Regions from separate parts of the Catellatospora sp. NPDC049609 genome, predicted to be linked through region 1. Evidence: predicted binding sites of a transcription regulator. Region 1 holds the regulator's gene; each other region holds the start of a gene.
What was found. The regulator HrcA, encoded in region 1, represses chaperone genes, less so after heat shock. The targets are predictions, from matches to a motif close to GGTTNGCACNCTCNNNNNGAGNGTGCNAACC.

Region 2: the regulator HrcA is predicted to act here: its motif matches at 2,816-2,846, upstream of groL (chaperonin GroEL).
Region 3: the regulator HrcA is predicted to act here: its motif matches at 1,846-1,876, upstream of AB0J67_RS24545 (FmdB family zinc ribbon protein).

What each region holds. Positions count from the first base shown of each region.
Region 1 covers NZ_JBFAOU010000030.1:27,116-31,180, reverse strand. Annotated here, with positions in the region: gene dnaJ (molecular chaperone DnaJ) at 1-1,077, opposite strand, end outside; gene hrcA (heat-inducible transcriptional repressor HrcA) at 1,127-2,152, opposite strand; gene AB0J67_RS11825 (DUF4870 domain-containing protein) at 2,383-2,901, shown strand; gene hemW (radical SAM family heme chaperone HemW) at 2,911-4,065, opposite strand, start outside.
Region 2 covers NZ_JBFAOU010000053.1:25,250-29,314, forward strand. Annotated here, with positions in the region: gene AB0J67_RS17155 (hypothetical protein) at 146-994, opposite strand; gene AB0J67_RS17160 (cold-shock protein) at 1,267-1,470, shown strand; gene AB0J67_RS17165 (hypothetical protein) at 1,625-2,629, shown strand; gene groL (chaperonin GroEL) at 2,947-4,065, shown strand, end outside.
Region 3 covers NZ_JBFAOU010000097.1:16,579-20,643, forward strand. Annotated here, with positions in the region: gene AB0J67_RS24535 (diguanylate cyclase) at 1-1,092, opposite strand, end outside; gene AB0J67_RS24540 (5-formyltetrahydrofolate cyclo-ligase) at 1,203-1,790, shown strand; gene AB0J67_RS24545 (FmdB family zinc ribbon protein) at 1,895-2,209, shown strand; gene AB0J67_RS24550 (hypothetical protein) at 2,283-2,456, opposite strand; gene AB0J67_RS24555 (translation initiation factor 2) at 2,519-2,806, shown strand; gene AB0J67_RS24560 (DUF2231 domain-containing protein) at 2,808-3,293, opposite strand; gene AB0J67_RS24565 (Fur family transcriptional regulator) at 3,442-3,888, shown strand; gene AB0J67_RS24570 (PD-(D/E)XK nuclease family protein) at 4,057-4,065, opposite strand, start outside.

The sequences.
Region 1 (4,065 bases):
GAGCTCGGCGACCTCCTCGCCGCGGGCGCGGGCGAACTCGCGGAGCATGCGCTCCTGCTCGCCGTCCAGGCGGGTGGGCGTGCGGACGTCGAGGTGCACGAAGAGGTCGCCGCGGCCGCTGCCGCGCAGGTGCGGCACGCCCTTGCCGCGGATGCGCAGGGTCGAGTTCGGCTGGGTGCCGGGCTTGACCTCCAGCTGCTCCTCGGAGTCGAGGGTCTTGATGGTGAGGCGGGTGCCGAGGGCGGCGGCGGTCATCGGGACGGTGACCTTGCAGTGCAGGTCGTCGCCCTTGCGGGCGTACACGTCGTGCGGGCGCTCGTGGATCTCCACGTAGAGGTCGCCGGACGGGCCGCCGCCCGGGCCGACCTCGCCCTGGCCGGCCAGGCGGATGCGCATGCCGTCCTCGACGCCGGCCGGGATCTTCACGGTCAGGCTGCGGCGGGTGCGCACCCGGCCGTCGCCGGCGCAGGTCGGGCAGGGGTGCGGCAGGGTGGTGCCGAAGCCCTGGCAGGCGGCGCAGGGGCGCGACGACACGACCTGGCCCAGGAAGGTGCGCTGCACCGACTGCACCTCGCCGCGGCCGCCGCACATGTCGCAGGTCTTCGGCTGGGTGCCCGCGGCGGTGCCGGCGCCGGAGCAGGTGGTGCAGAGCACCGCGGTGTCCACGGTGATCGGCGCCTCGACCCCGAACGCGGTCTCGAACAGGTCCAGGTCCAGCCGCAGGATCGCGTCGGCGCCGGGCCGGGTGCGCGGGCGCGGGCCGCGCGAGCCGCTGCCGCCGAAGAAGGCGTCCATGATGTCCTGGAAGCCCACGAACGGGCCTCCGGCGCCGCCGCCCGCACCGCCACCGCCGCCGCCGGGCGCGAGCGGGTCGCCGCCCAGGTCGACGATGCGCCGCTTCTGGTCGTCGGAGAGGACCTCGTACGCGTTGTTGATGTCCTTGAACTTCTCCGCCGCGGCCGGGTCCGGGTTGACGTCCGGGTGGTACTGACGGGCCAGCTTGCGGTAGGCCCGCTTGATGTCGTCGGCGTCGGCGTCCTTGGGAACGCCGAGAATGCCGTAGTAGTCCTTGGCCACGCTGTCCTCAAGCCTCAGTTCATCGACAACAGGTTCATCAACGGTCAGATCAGTGCTGCGCCAGCATCTCGCCGAGGTAACGCGCGACCGCGCGTACGGTGGCGATGGTGCCGGGGTAGTCCATGCGGGTCGGGCCGACGACGCCCATCCCGCCCACGACGGTCGCGCCCGGGCCGTAGCCCGTGCTGACCACCGAGGTGCTGCGGAGGTCCACGACCTCGTTCTCGTCGCCGATGCGCACCCGGGCCGACCCCGCCTTCACCTCGTCGAAGAGCTTCAGCAGGATGACCTCCTCCTCGAGCGCCTCGAGGATGGGGCGCAGCGCGCCGGTGGACAGGTCCAGCGGACCCATCCGGGCCAGGTTCGACGTGCCGGCCAGGGCGATGCGCTCCTCGTGCCGCTCGACGAGCGTCTCCAGCAGGACGCTGACCAGCGTGCTCATGGTTGCCTTCGCCTGCGGCTCGGCCCGCTCCACCAGGCCCTGCACCAGCGGCGGGGTGTCCACCAGCTTCACCCCGGCCAGCGTCGCGTTGAGCACGCGGCGCAGGTCGGTGATCTCCTCCGGGTCGACCGGGCCGGGCAGCTCCACGACCCGCTGCTCGACGCGGCCGGTGTCGGTGATCATGACCAGCAGCAGCCGGGTGGTGGAGACCGGGACCAGTTCGAGATGGCGTACGGCGGAGCGGGTCAGGCTCGGGTACTGCACGACGGCGACCTGGCGGGTCAGCTGCGCGAGCAGCCGGACCGCGCGGTGCACCACGTCGTCGAGGTCGACGGCGCCGACCAGGAAGCGCTCGATCGCCCGGCGCTCGGCCGGGGAGAGCGGCTTGACCCGCGACAGCCGGTCGACGAAGAGCCGGTAGCCCCGGTCGGTCGGCACCCGGCCGGCCGAGGTGTGCGGCTGGCGGATGTAGCCCTCGTCCTCCAGCACGGCCATGTCGTTGCGGACCGTGGCCGGCGAGACGCCGAGCGCGTGCCGCTCGACCAGCGCCTTGCTGCCGACCGGCTCCTGCGTCGCGACGTAGTCCTCGACGATGGCGCGCAGCACCTCGAGCTTGCGGTCGTCCAGACCCATACGCACCTCCCGCTGGCACTCGTCGCTACGGAGTGCCAGTCTACGTGGGCCGTCACCCGGACGGCATAGGCGTGGTGACCGGTCCGACATTCCGCCGGACCGGACAGTGATCCCAGACGTCTCCCCGGCGGACGTGACGGTCAAACTCGGCCGGACGGGCAGTGGAATGTCGCCTATCGGTCATGAGCGTTGACTAGCGCCGATTGATCCACACCCCTAGCCTGTCGGGCATGAGTGAACCCACCCCGCCCGGCTCCGCCCCCGAGCCGCCCGGCTACTCGGCGCCGCAGCCGCCGTCGTCGCCGTCCTACGAGCCGCCGGCCTCGGCAGCGCCGCCGCCGTCGGCCCCCTCGTCCGTCCCGCCCTCGGCTCCCGGCGGTTACCTGCCGCCGCCCGCCGGTGGTCCGGCCCCGGTCGGCTACGCCAACGCCGACGACAAGACCTGGGCCCTGATCGCGCACTTCGGCGGCATCGTGGTCGGCTTCCTCGCCCCGCTGGTCGCCATGCTGGTCAAGGGCAACGAGTCGCCGACCGTCAAGGCGCACGCGGTCGAGGCGCTGAACTTCCAGATCACCGCGACGATCGCCTACGTGGTGACCTTCATCCTCAGCGTGTGCAGCCTCGGCTTCCTGTTCTTCCTGCCGTTCATCGTGTGGATCCTGGTCATCATCTTCTGCGTGCTCGCCGGCATGAAGGCCAATGAGGGCCAGCTCTACCGCTACCCCGGCACGCTTCGCCTGATCAAGTAAGACCCGGCCTCACCAGGCCAACAGCGAGTGGACCACCGCGTCCGCGAGGAGACGGCCGCGCAGCGTCAGCGCCGCGCGGCCGTCCGCGTACGCGGCCTGCGCCAGCAGCCCGTCCGCGAGCGCCCGCGCCGCCGCCGCGCGCCCGTCCGGGCTCAGCACGTCCAGCGGCAGGCCCTCGGCCAGGCGCAGCCGGAGCAGGACGTCCTCGGTGTGGCGCTGCTCACCGGTGAGCACCTCCCGGCCCAGCCCCGGGGACAGGCCCTCGGCCAGGCGGGCCGCGTACCGGCCGGGGTGCTTGACGTTCCACCAGCGCACCCCGCCGACGTGGCTGTGCGCCCCCGGGCCGAGGCCCCACCAGTCGCCGCCGCGCCAGTAGAGCAGGTTGTGCGCGCACCGCGCGGCCTCGTCGGCCGCCCAGTTGGACACCTCGTACCAGCTCAGCCCGGCCGCGCTCAGCGCCGCCTCGGCCGCCAGGTAGCGGTCGGCGGCGGTGTCGTCGTCGGGGGCGGCGATCTCCCCGCGCCGGATCCGGGCCGCCAGCCGGGTGCCGTCCTCCACGATCAGGGCGTACGCGCTGACATGGTCCACCCCCGCGCCGGTCACCGCGGCCAGCGAGGCGGCGAAGTCGTCCTCGGTCTCCCCCGGCGTGCCGTAGATCAGGTCGAGGTTGACGTGCTCGAACCCGGCCTCGCGCGCCTCGGTCGCGGCCTGCGGTGCCCGCCCGGCGGTGTGCTGCCGGTCCAGGATCCGCAGCACGCCCGGCGCGGCCGACTGCATGCCCAGCGAGATCCGGGTGAAGCCGGCCGCGCGCAGCTCGCGCAGCTTCGCCGGGTCGACGGATTCCGGGTTGGCCTCGGTGGTCACCTCGGCGCCGGGCGCCAGGCCCCAGGCGGCGTCGACCGCCTCCAGCATCCGGCCGAGCTGGGCCGGGCGCAGCAGGGTCGGCGTGCCGCCGCCGACGAACACGGTGTCCACCCGCGGCGGCGCGGGCAGCAGCTTCGCGGCCAGCGCCAGCTCGGCGAGCACCGCCTCGACGTACCCCTCGGTGTCGGCGCCGCCCAGCTCCGACGCGGTGTAGGTGTTGAAGTCGCAGTACCCGCAGCGGCTCGCGCAGAACGGGACGTGCAGGTACACGCCGAAGCCACGGCCGCCGACGTCGGTCAG
Region 2 (4,065 bases), on a different contig from region 1:
AGGGCACCTTCTTAACGCTGTGCGTATAGGAAGGTGCCCTTCTCAACGCCTGGGCTCAGCTCTCAACGCCTGGGTCTCAGCCAAGGCGGGATCGCTGCCGCGACGGTCATGCCGGGCGGCCGGCGTCGTCCCGAGGCGGGCCGGCTCAGGGCAGGGCCGACTTGAGCTGCTCGGCGACCGCCGCGCACTGCTCGCGGCCGTGGTCGAAGCCGTAGCGCGCCGGGTAGCGCAGCAGCACGCTCATCGACCACCGGTCGCTCACCGCCAGGCACGCCAGGTGCCAGAGCTTGTCCTCGCTGCGCAGCAGCCACCCGTTCTTGATGGCGATCGTCGCCTTCACCTCGGACGGGAACACGGCCCGCGGCCCGAAGTCACCCACCCCGCGCACCAGGCGCATCTGCTCCAGCAGCCAGTCGGTCCAGTGCGGTCCGGCCGCCCGGCCGTCGGCCAGGCAGGCGCCCAGGCGCGCCACGTCCCGGGCGGAGACCACGGTGTTCGACCAGTAACCGTCGATCTTGTACGGCGCGGACTCGGTGAGCCCGCAGATGTCCACCATGCGCTCGATGCCCGCGCGGCCGCCGTTGCGCTCGTAGAACTCGTACGCCGCCTTGTTGTCCGAGTCGCGGATCATGATGATCAGCCGGTTCAGGCTGCGCTGGTCCGGGTAGTCGGTGCGGCGCAGGAAGTCCGCGGCCAGCCATACCTTGATCAGTGACATGGTGTCGCTCGGGGCGTCCAGGTTGGCCGAGCCGGCGATCTCCCCGGTGCGCCGGTCCAGCAGCGCCCAGCTGGCGAAGCCGTCGACGTCCAGCGTCACCGGCGGCAGCCGCAGCTGCACCGGGGTGGCCGACACCGCCGCGGCCGGATCCTCGCGGGTGCTCCGGCCGCCCGGCCCGGGTGCGGTGGCCGGCGCGGCACCGGTGCCCGAGTGCAGCACCCACTGCATCGCCGCTCCGGTGATCAGCAGGCAGACGGCGCACAGAGTGGTCGCCATCAGGGGGATGACGGTGCCCGGCAGACGGTGGGTGAGGGGGCGGCGGCGGTTGTCCACGTTTCACGTAACCCCGGTATGCCCCAACCGGTCACGCGCAAGAGGGTACGCATGGTCAGATTGCCGACTGTCGAACTGTAATGGAAGCGCTACAGGTCCGTTTTGGGGCTGTGCGAGGGCACCGGTGCTCGTGTAGCGTGCGAGGACGGCTGACAACACCAGCCGGGGGTGGGCCGGCAAGGCCACCCAGCTTTACAGAAGTGAGGAAGTGCACCGTGGCACAGGGCACCGTCAAGTGGTTCAACAGCGAGAAGGGCTACGGCTTCATCGCGGTCGACGGAGGGCAGGACGTGTTCGTCCACTTCTCCGCGATCGAGATGGACGGCTACAAGGCGCTCGACGACGGTCAGCGCGTTGAGTTCGAGATCGCCCAGGGCCAGAAGGGCCCCCAGGCTGAGAAGGTCCGGGTCATCGCCTGACCGCTTGGCCATCAAAGCTTGAGCAATGCGAAAAGGGCCCTGATCCCACCGGATCGGGGCCCTTCGAGCTGCCGGGCCCCGCGAGCTGCCGGGGCGGCGGCGGGACCCGGCGGCGTGCCAGACTGAGCGGCCCCTGATCCGCGTTGGAGCCTCGATGTCCGAACCCGCACCCGGCCCCGCCGACCCCACGCCCGATCCCTCGGGCACCGTCCGCCCGCCGGCTCCGGACCAGGGCTTCCTGCCGCCCGACGAGGCGTACCGGCAGGCCGCGCCGGCGTTCACCGCGGCGGACGACCCGCTGGTCAACCCCGCCGAGCAGCGGATCAGCGGCTGGGCGCACCGGATCGGCATGGTGCTGCGCCGCAGCTGGCGGCCACTCGCGACGATCTTCCTGCTCACCCACGCGCTGCCCGCGATCGCCTTCGGCGCGCTGACCCTGGGCGGCTCGATCGGCCTCGACGCGCTGGACCTGCGGCGGCTCGTCACCTACGGCGACCAGCGCCGGGTGATCGGGGTGCTGATCGCGACCGTGCTCGCCTACCTGGTGGTGGTGCTGCCGGCGCAGATGCTGGGGTACGCCGCCGCGACCCACCACGCGACCCGGCAGGCCGCGGGCCTGACCGTCTCCATCGGGCAGTCGCTGCGCTTCGGGCTGCGCCGCTTCCTCGGCCTCGCCGCCTACCAGGTGGTCGCCTACGTGCTCGTCGGCGTGGCGGTGCTGGCCGTGGCGATGTGCTGCGTCGGCGGCGCCGAGTACCTCGGGCTCGTGCCCACCGGCCTGGTCTACGCGTACCTGGCGATGGCGACGGCGCTGGTCGGCCCGGCGTATCTGTTCGGTCGCGGCAACCCGGTCGGGTCGTCGTTCCGGCTGTTGCACGCCGCGTTCTGGCCGACCGCCGCGCGGCTGTTCCTGCTCGGGCTGGCCATCCTCGCCTCGGCGTTCGTCGAAACCATGATCTCCGGGATCGGCGAGTGGCTGTCGGGCTCCCTGGGCGTGGTGCCCGCCGCGCCGCTGGCCTTCACCGCGGCCGCCCTCGCCGCGCTGGTCGAGGTGCCGCTCACCATGCTGCTGTTCAGCGGCATCCTCATCACGTACGCCGAGCGCCTCGCCGCCGAACGCGGCGTGGACACGAACGACCTGGTCGCCTGGCTGTGCTGAGCCTCGGGGCCGCCTCGTGGGACGACGATGCGCTGTTGACCGTCCCGTCCCGCGCCGCGGGGTGCCCGCCGCCGCCCGGCCGCAGGGACCGCGGCGGATGCGATCACCTCTCGGTGAACGGGGTGCCGAAAGGTTGTGATCATCCCGTGTTCGCTTGCACTCGGGTGGCGAGAGTGCTAAACAGGTGATTGGCACTCTCCTCGCGTGAGTGCCAACACGAGACCAGAAGTCGGAGTGGCGGGGCTGCCGAATGGTGGCAGCCGGTCGTCGCGGGCCAGCCGTCCGACCTCGGAATTGTCCAGGAGGACAACGCCGTTATGGCCAAGATTATTGCGTTCGACGAGGAGGCGCGCCGCGGCCTCGAGCGGGGCATGAACGTCCTCGCTGACGCCGTAAAGGTGACGCTCGGCCCCAAGGGTCGCAACGTCGTGCTCGAGAAGAAGTGGGGCGCCCCCACCATCACCAACGATGGTGTGAGCATCGCCAAGGAGATCGAGCTCGAGGACCCGTACGAGAAGATCGGCGCTGAGCTGGTCAAGGAGGTCGCCAAGAAGACCGACGACGTCGCCGGTGACGGCACGACGACGGCGACCGTCCTGGCCCAGGCCCTGGTCCGTGAGGGCCTGCGCAACGTCGCGGCCGGTGCGAACCCGATGGCCCTGAAGCGCGGCATCGAGGCCGCCGTCGCGTCCGTGGCGGAGGAGCTGTCGAAGCTCGCCAAGGACGTCGAGACGAAGGAGCAGATCGCCTCCACCGCCTCGATCTCCGCGGCTGACCCGACCGTCGGCGAGATCATCGCCGAGGCGATGGACAAGGTCGGCAAGGAAGGCGTCATCACCGTCGAGGAGAGCAACACCTTCGGTCTGGAGCTCGAGCTCACCGAGGGTATGCGCTTCGACAAGGGCTTCAACTCGGCGTACTTCATCACCGACCCCGAGCGCATGGAGGCGGTCCTGGAGGACCCCTACCTGCTGATCGTGAACGGCAAGATCGCCAACGTCAAGGACATGCTGCCGATCCTCGAGAAGGTCATGCAGAGCGGCAAGCCGCTGCTGATCATCGCCGAGGACGTCGAGGGCGAGGCGCTGGCCACCCTGATCGTCAACAAGATCCGTGGCACCTTCAAGTCCGTCGCCGTCAAGGCGCCGGGCTTCGGCGACCGCCGCAAGGCCATGCTGCAGGACATCGCGATCCTGACCGGTGGCCAGGTCGTGTCCGAGGAGGTCGGCCTCAAGCTCGACAGCGTCGGCCTCGACATGCTGGGCCGCGCCCGCAAGGTCGTGGTGACCAAGGACGAGACCACGATCGTCGACGGCGCCGGTGACGCCGACCAGATCAACGGCCGGGTGAACCAGATCCGCGCCGAGATCGAGAAGTCGGACTCCGACTACGACCGCGAGAAGCTGCAGGAGCGCCTGGCCAAGCTGGCCGGCGGT
Region 3 (4,065 bases), on a different contig from region 1:
GACCGCCACCGCCGCGGTGGCCAGCACGACGAGGGTGAGCAGCATGTAGAGGCCGGTCGGCGGGCGCGCGGGCAGCGACACGGCCAGCGGCAGCGGCTCGCCGGGGATCGGCCCGAGCCGGGCGACCAGGTGGCCGTTGTCGGCGGCGCCGGTCGCGCCCTCGCCCAGCTTGCCGGCGTACCCGCTGATGGTGGCGGCGTCGGTGCCCAGCATCGTGGTGTGCACCGGCCCGGCGGCGGCCGCCTGGTCGGGGGCCGGGTCGAGCGGGACGGTGAGCGGGCCGGAGCCGTCGTCGGGCTCGTCGGCCGCGGCGGGCTCGCCGAGCGGCTGCCCCGGGCCGTCTGCGGTCGGGTCGACCGCCCCGCCGGGCACCGCACCACCCGCGGCGGCACCACCCGCGGCGGCCCCGCTGAGCTCGCCCGCGGCGGCCGCGGCCAGCTCCCCGGCCGCACCGCCGATCGCCCCGCCGACCCCGTCCTGCGCGGCCTGGTCGGCGAGGTCGTCCTCGGGCAGGTCGGCGAGGTCGGGTTCGGGCGCGGCGACCGTGGACCCGGCCGGCAGGCCGGCGCCGGGCAGCAGGGTCAGCTGCGCGCCGGCGGCCTGGGCCAGCCGCCGGATGAGGTCGCCGTCGACGGCGATCGCGGCGGAGACGGTGCCGGTCGGCTCGCCGCCGGGTCCGGCCAGCGGCACCCGGGCCGACAGCGCCTCGAACCCGGCGACCGCGTCCGGGGCGACCTGCGGGTCGGGCCCGGCGCAGTCGGCCCACGGCGGGGCCGGCGCCTGGGCGGTGGTGGCGCCGCCGACACCCGTGTCGATGTGTACGCCGCCCGCGAGCCCGGCGGCGACCATCCGCTCGGCGGTGGCCAGGCGCTGGTCGGCAGGTGCGGCGGCGACGCCCTCGGCGACGGCGCGCAGCTGGCCGCAGAGCGCCCCGACCGAGGTGCGCACCGAGCCCGCGGCCACGGTGAGCCGCTCGGTCGCCCGCTCGTGGGACAGCTTGCTGACCATGGTGCCGACGAAGAAGGCGCCGATCAGGACGGGACTGAGGACGACCGCCAGGAAGGCGGTGGTGAGCCGTGCGCGCAGTGTCACACTTTCCCCCTCGGCGGCGGTGAAGTCACCGGAGTCAACGGCCGACGCCGCGCCAGGATGCGACGGATGTACAACCTGAGGACGTTATGAGTGAATATTCCGCTTCTTCGGTGTCCGCCGCCGCGACGAAGCGTGAGGTACGCGGGCCGCTGCTCGCCGCGCGCCGCGCGATGACCCCGCAGGCCGTCGCCGCGGCCGCCGACGCGCTCGCGGCCGGGCTGGCGGCGCTGGTCCCGCCGGACGCGGCCTGGACCGTATGCGCGTACGTGCCGATGGCGGGCGAGCCCGGCGGGCCCGGCCTGCCCGACCGGCTGGCCGCCCTGCCCGGTGTGGCCCGGGTGCTGCTGCCCGTGCTGCGGTCCGATCGCGATCTGGACTGGGCCGCGTACACCGGCCGCGGCTCGCTGGTCCCGGCCACGCTCGGGCTGCTCGAACCGGCCGGTCCGCGACTGGGCGTGACCGGGATCACTCAGGCCGATCTCGTGCTCGTGCCGGCGCTCGCCGTCGACCGGCGCGGCGTGCGCCTGGGCCGGGGCGGCGGCAGCTACGACCGCGCGCTGAGCCGGATCCGGCCCGGGACAGCGGTGATCGCACTGCTCCACGACGGGGAAGTGCTGGACCGGGTGCCCGCCGAGCCGCACGACCGGCGGGTGTCCGCTGCGCTCACGCCGTCCGGCCTGGTGCGCATTCCCGGCTGACCACGACAGTGGGGTCGGCGACAGGCACTTGGCTTCCCGGCGGGGCGTCAGGCACTATTAGCACTCGGGATACCGGAGTGCCAGCAATGATCATGGAGGGGAACGTGCCCACCTACCAGTACGCCTGCACCGCCTGCGGTCACCAGCTGGAGGCCGTGCAGTCGTTCGCGGACGAGCCGCTGACCGAGTGCCCGACCTGCGAGGGCACCCTGCGCAAGCTGTTCTCCTCGGTCGGCGTGGTGTTCAAGGGCTCCGGCTTCTACCGCACCGACTCGCGCGGCAGCGGCTCCGCCTCGACCGCCCCGGCGACCTCGTCGTCGAGCAGCGGCGCGTCCACCAGCGGCGGTTCGTCGACCAGCACGCCGTCGACCAGCAGCAGCAGCAGCTCGTCGAGCAGCACCACGAGCGCCGCCGCCTGATTTCGGCGTGGATTGTCCGCTTCGGCGCTATAGTACGGCGATGTCCAGGCTCCGCCGTCGCCGTAGCGGGTGATCAGTCCCAGTGCGGGGGACGCTCGTCCATCAACCGGTCGTCGTTGCTCCACGACCGCTCTCCCCAGCCCCGGTCCGTGTCCTCACGGGTCTGCTCGGGCAGGACGGGCGCGTCGTCCTCGAGCTCGACGGCGCGGTCGTCGTCGCGACCGCCGGTGAAGGCCTCACTGCTCACCACCGCAGCATAGGACCCGCGCACCCGGCTCCCGCCGCGCACCGGCCCGCCCGGGCGGCGCGATGAGCCGGCCCGGTGACGAGCAGTGGCGCCGCCCCGACCCCGACGCCGGCGAGTCCGACGCCGCACGCGCGGCCCAGGCCTACCCGGGGCCGCCCCAGCAGATCCCGCCGCCGCCCGGCTGGCACCCCGAGGTCGAGCGCCGCACCACGCCGCCGCGCCGGCTGCCGGAGGTCGACCACGACGCGCTGGACCTCGCCGAGGACCGCGCGGACCGGTTCACCAACCTGCTCGGCATCGTGGCCGGCGTCGTGCTGATCCTGGTCGCGTGCATCCAGTGGCGGACCTGACTCAGATCGTGCCCCACACCGCCTGGGCGCCGCTGTCCCCGGTCAGGAAGATGTAGTAGCCGGCCGCGACCGCCGCGGCGATCGTCAGCGCGGACAGGCCGTAGATCAGCGCCTTCGACCCGCTCGTGTCGGGCTTCTTCGCCGCCGACGTGCTGACCAGCACCAGCGCGATCGCGAACCCGCCGAGCAGGATGCCCGCCCACGCGGCCGCGTCGCCGTGGTCCTTGTGCAGGTCCACCTGGCTGAGGATCTGCGGCGGGTATCCCTTGTCGACCAGCGTCTGGAACAGCCGCTCGCCGCTCAGCTTGGCGAACCACAGCGCCGCCGGGGCGGCCACGCCGAGCGCCAGCACGACCCAGCCCAGGTGCCTACGGAGCGTCGGCACCAGTGCGTAGAGCACCGACGCCACGATCAGCAGCGGCCCGAAGACCACGCCGAAGTGGACCAGCAGCGGATGAGCCGGCAGGCCGAACATCTCCCCGAACACGGTGCCTCCACGTTGATCGCCGGACGCGGGTCAGGCTGAGCCTAGACCTGCCCCGCGTCGATGGGATAGGGGGCAATACCGAGTGTCGCCGACCACGTATATCGCTCCTTTTCTTGAACAGATCCAGGTCACCTGCTGAAATGGGTTCATGTACGGCGACGACGGGCCTCAGGCCCTCCTCCGCGCGCGGGGCCTGCGGGTGACCCGGCCGCGCCTCGCCGTGCTCGACATCCTCGGCCAGGGCGGGCACCTCGAGGTCGAGGAGATCACCCGCCAGGCCCGGGAGCGGCTCGACTCGGTCTCCACCCAGGCCGTGTACGACGTGCTCGGCGCGCTCGCCCGAGCCGGGCTGGCCCGGCGCATCGAGCCGGCCGGATCACCGGCCCGCTACGAGGCCCGCAGCGGCGACAACCACCACCACATCGTCTGCCGCGGCTGCGGCGAGATCGCCGACGTGGACTGCGCCACCGGCGCCGCGCCGTGCCTCGACCCGAGCCAGACCCATGGCTTCACCCTCGACGAGGCCGAGGTGACCTACTGGGGCCTGTGCCCCACCTGCCAGCGCCTCGCCGCCGACGACCGCACCACCACCTGACCCACCGCCCCACCTGACGCCGCCCCGCCGCCACGGCCGGGCCCGCGCCCGCGCCCGCGTCCGCGTCCGCCAAGATCGCCCGACTTGCCTGGCACCTGTGCGTATCTTGAGCCCGCTTTCGCCCAGGTGCCTGGCAAGTCGGATGATCTTCGTGGGGGCGGGGTCCGGTCACGGCGT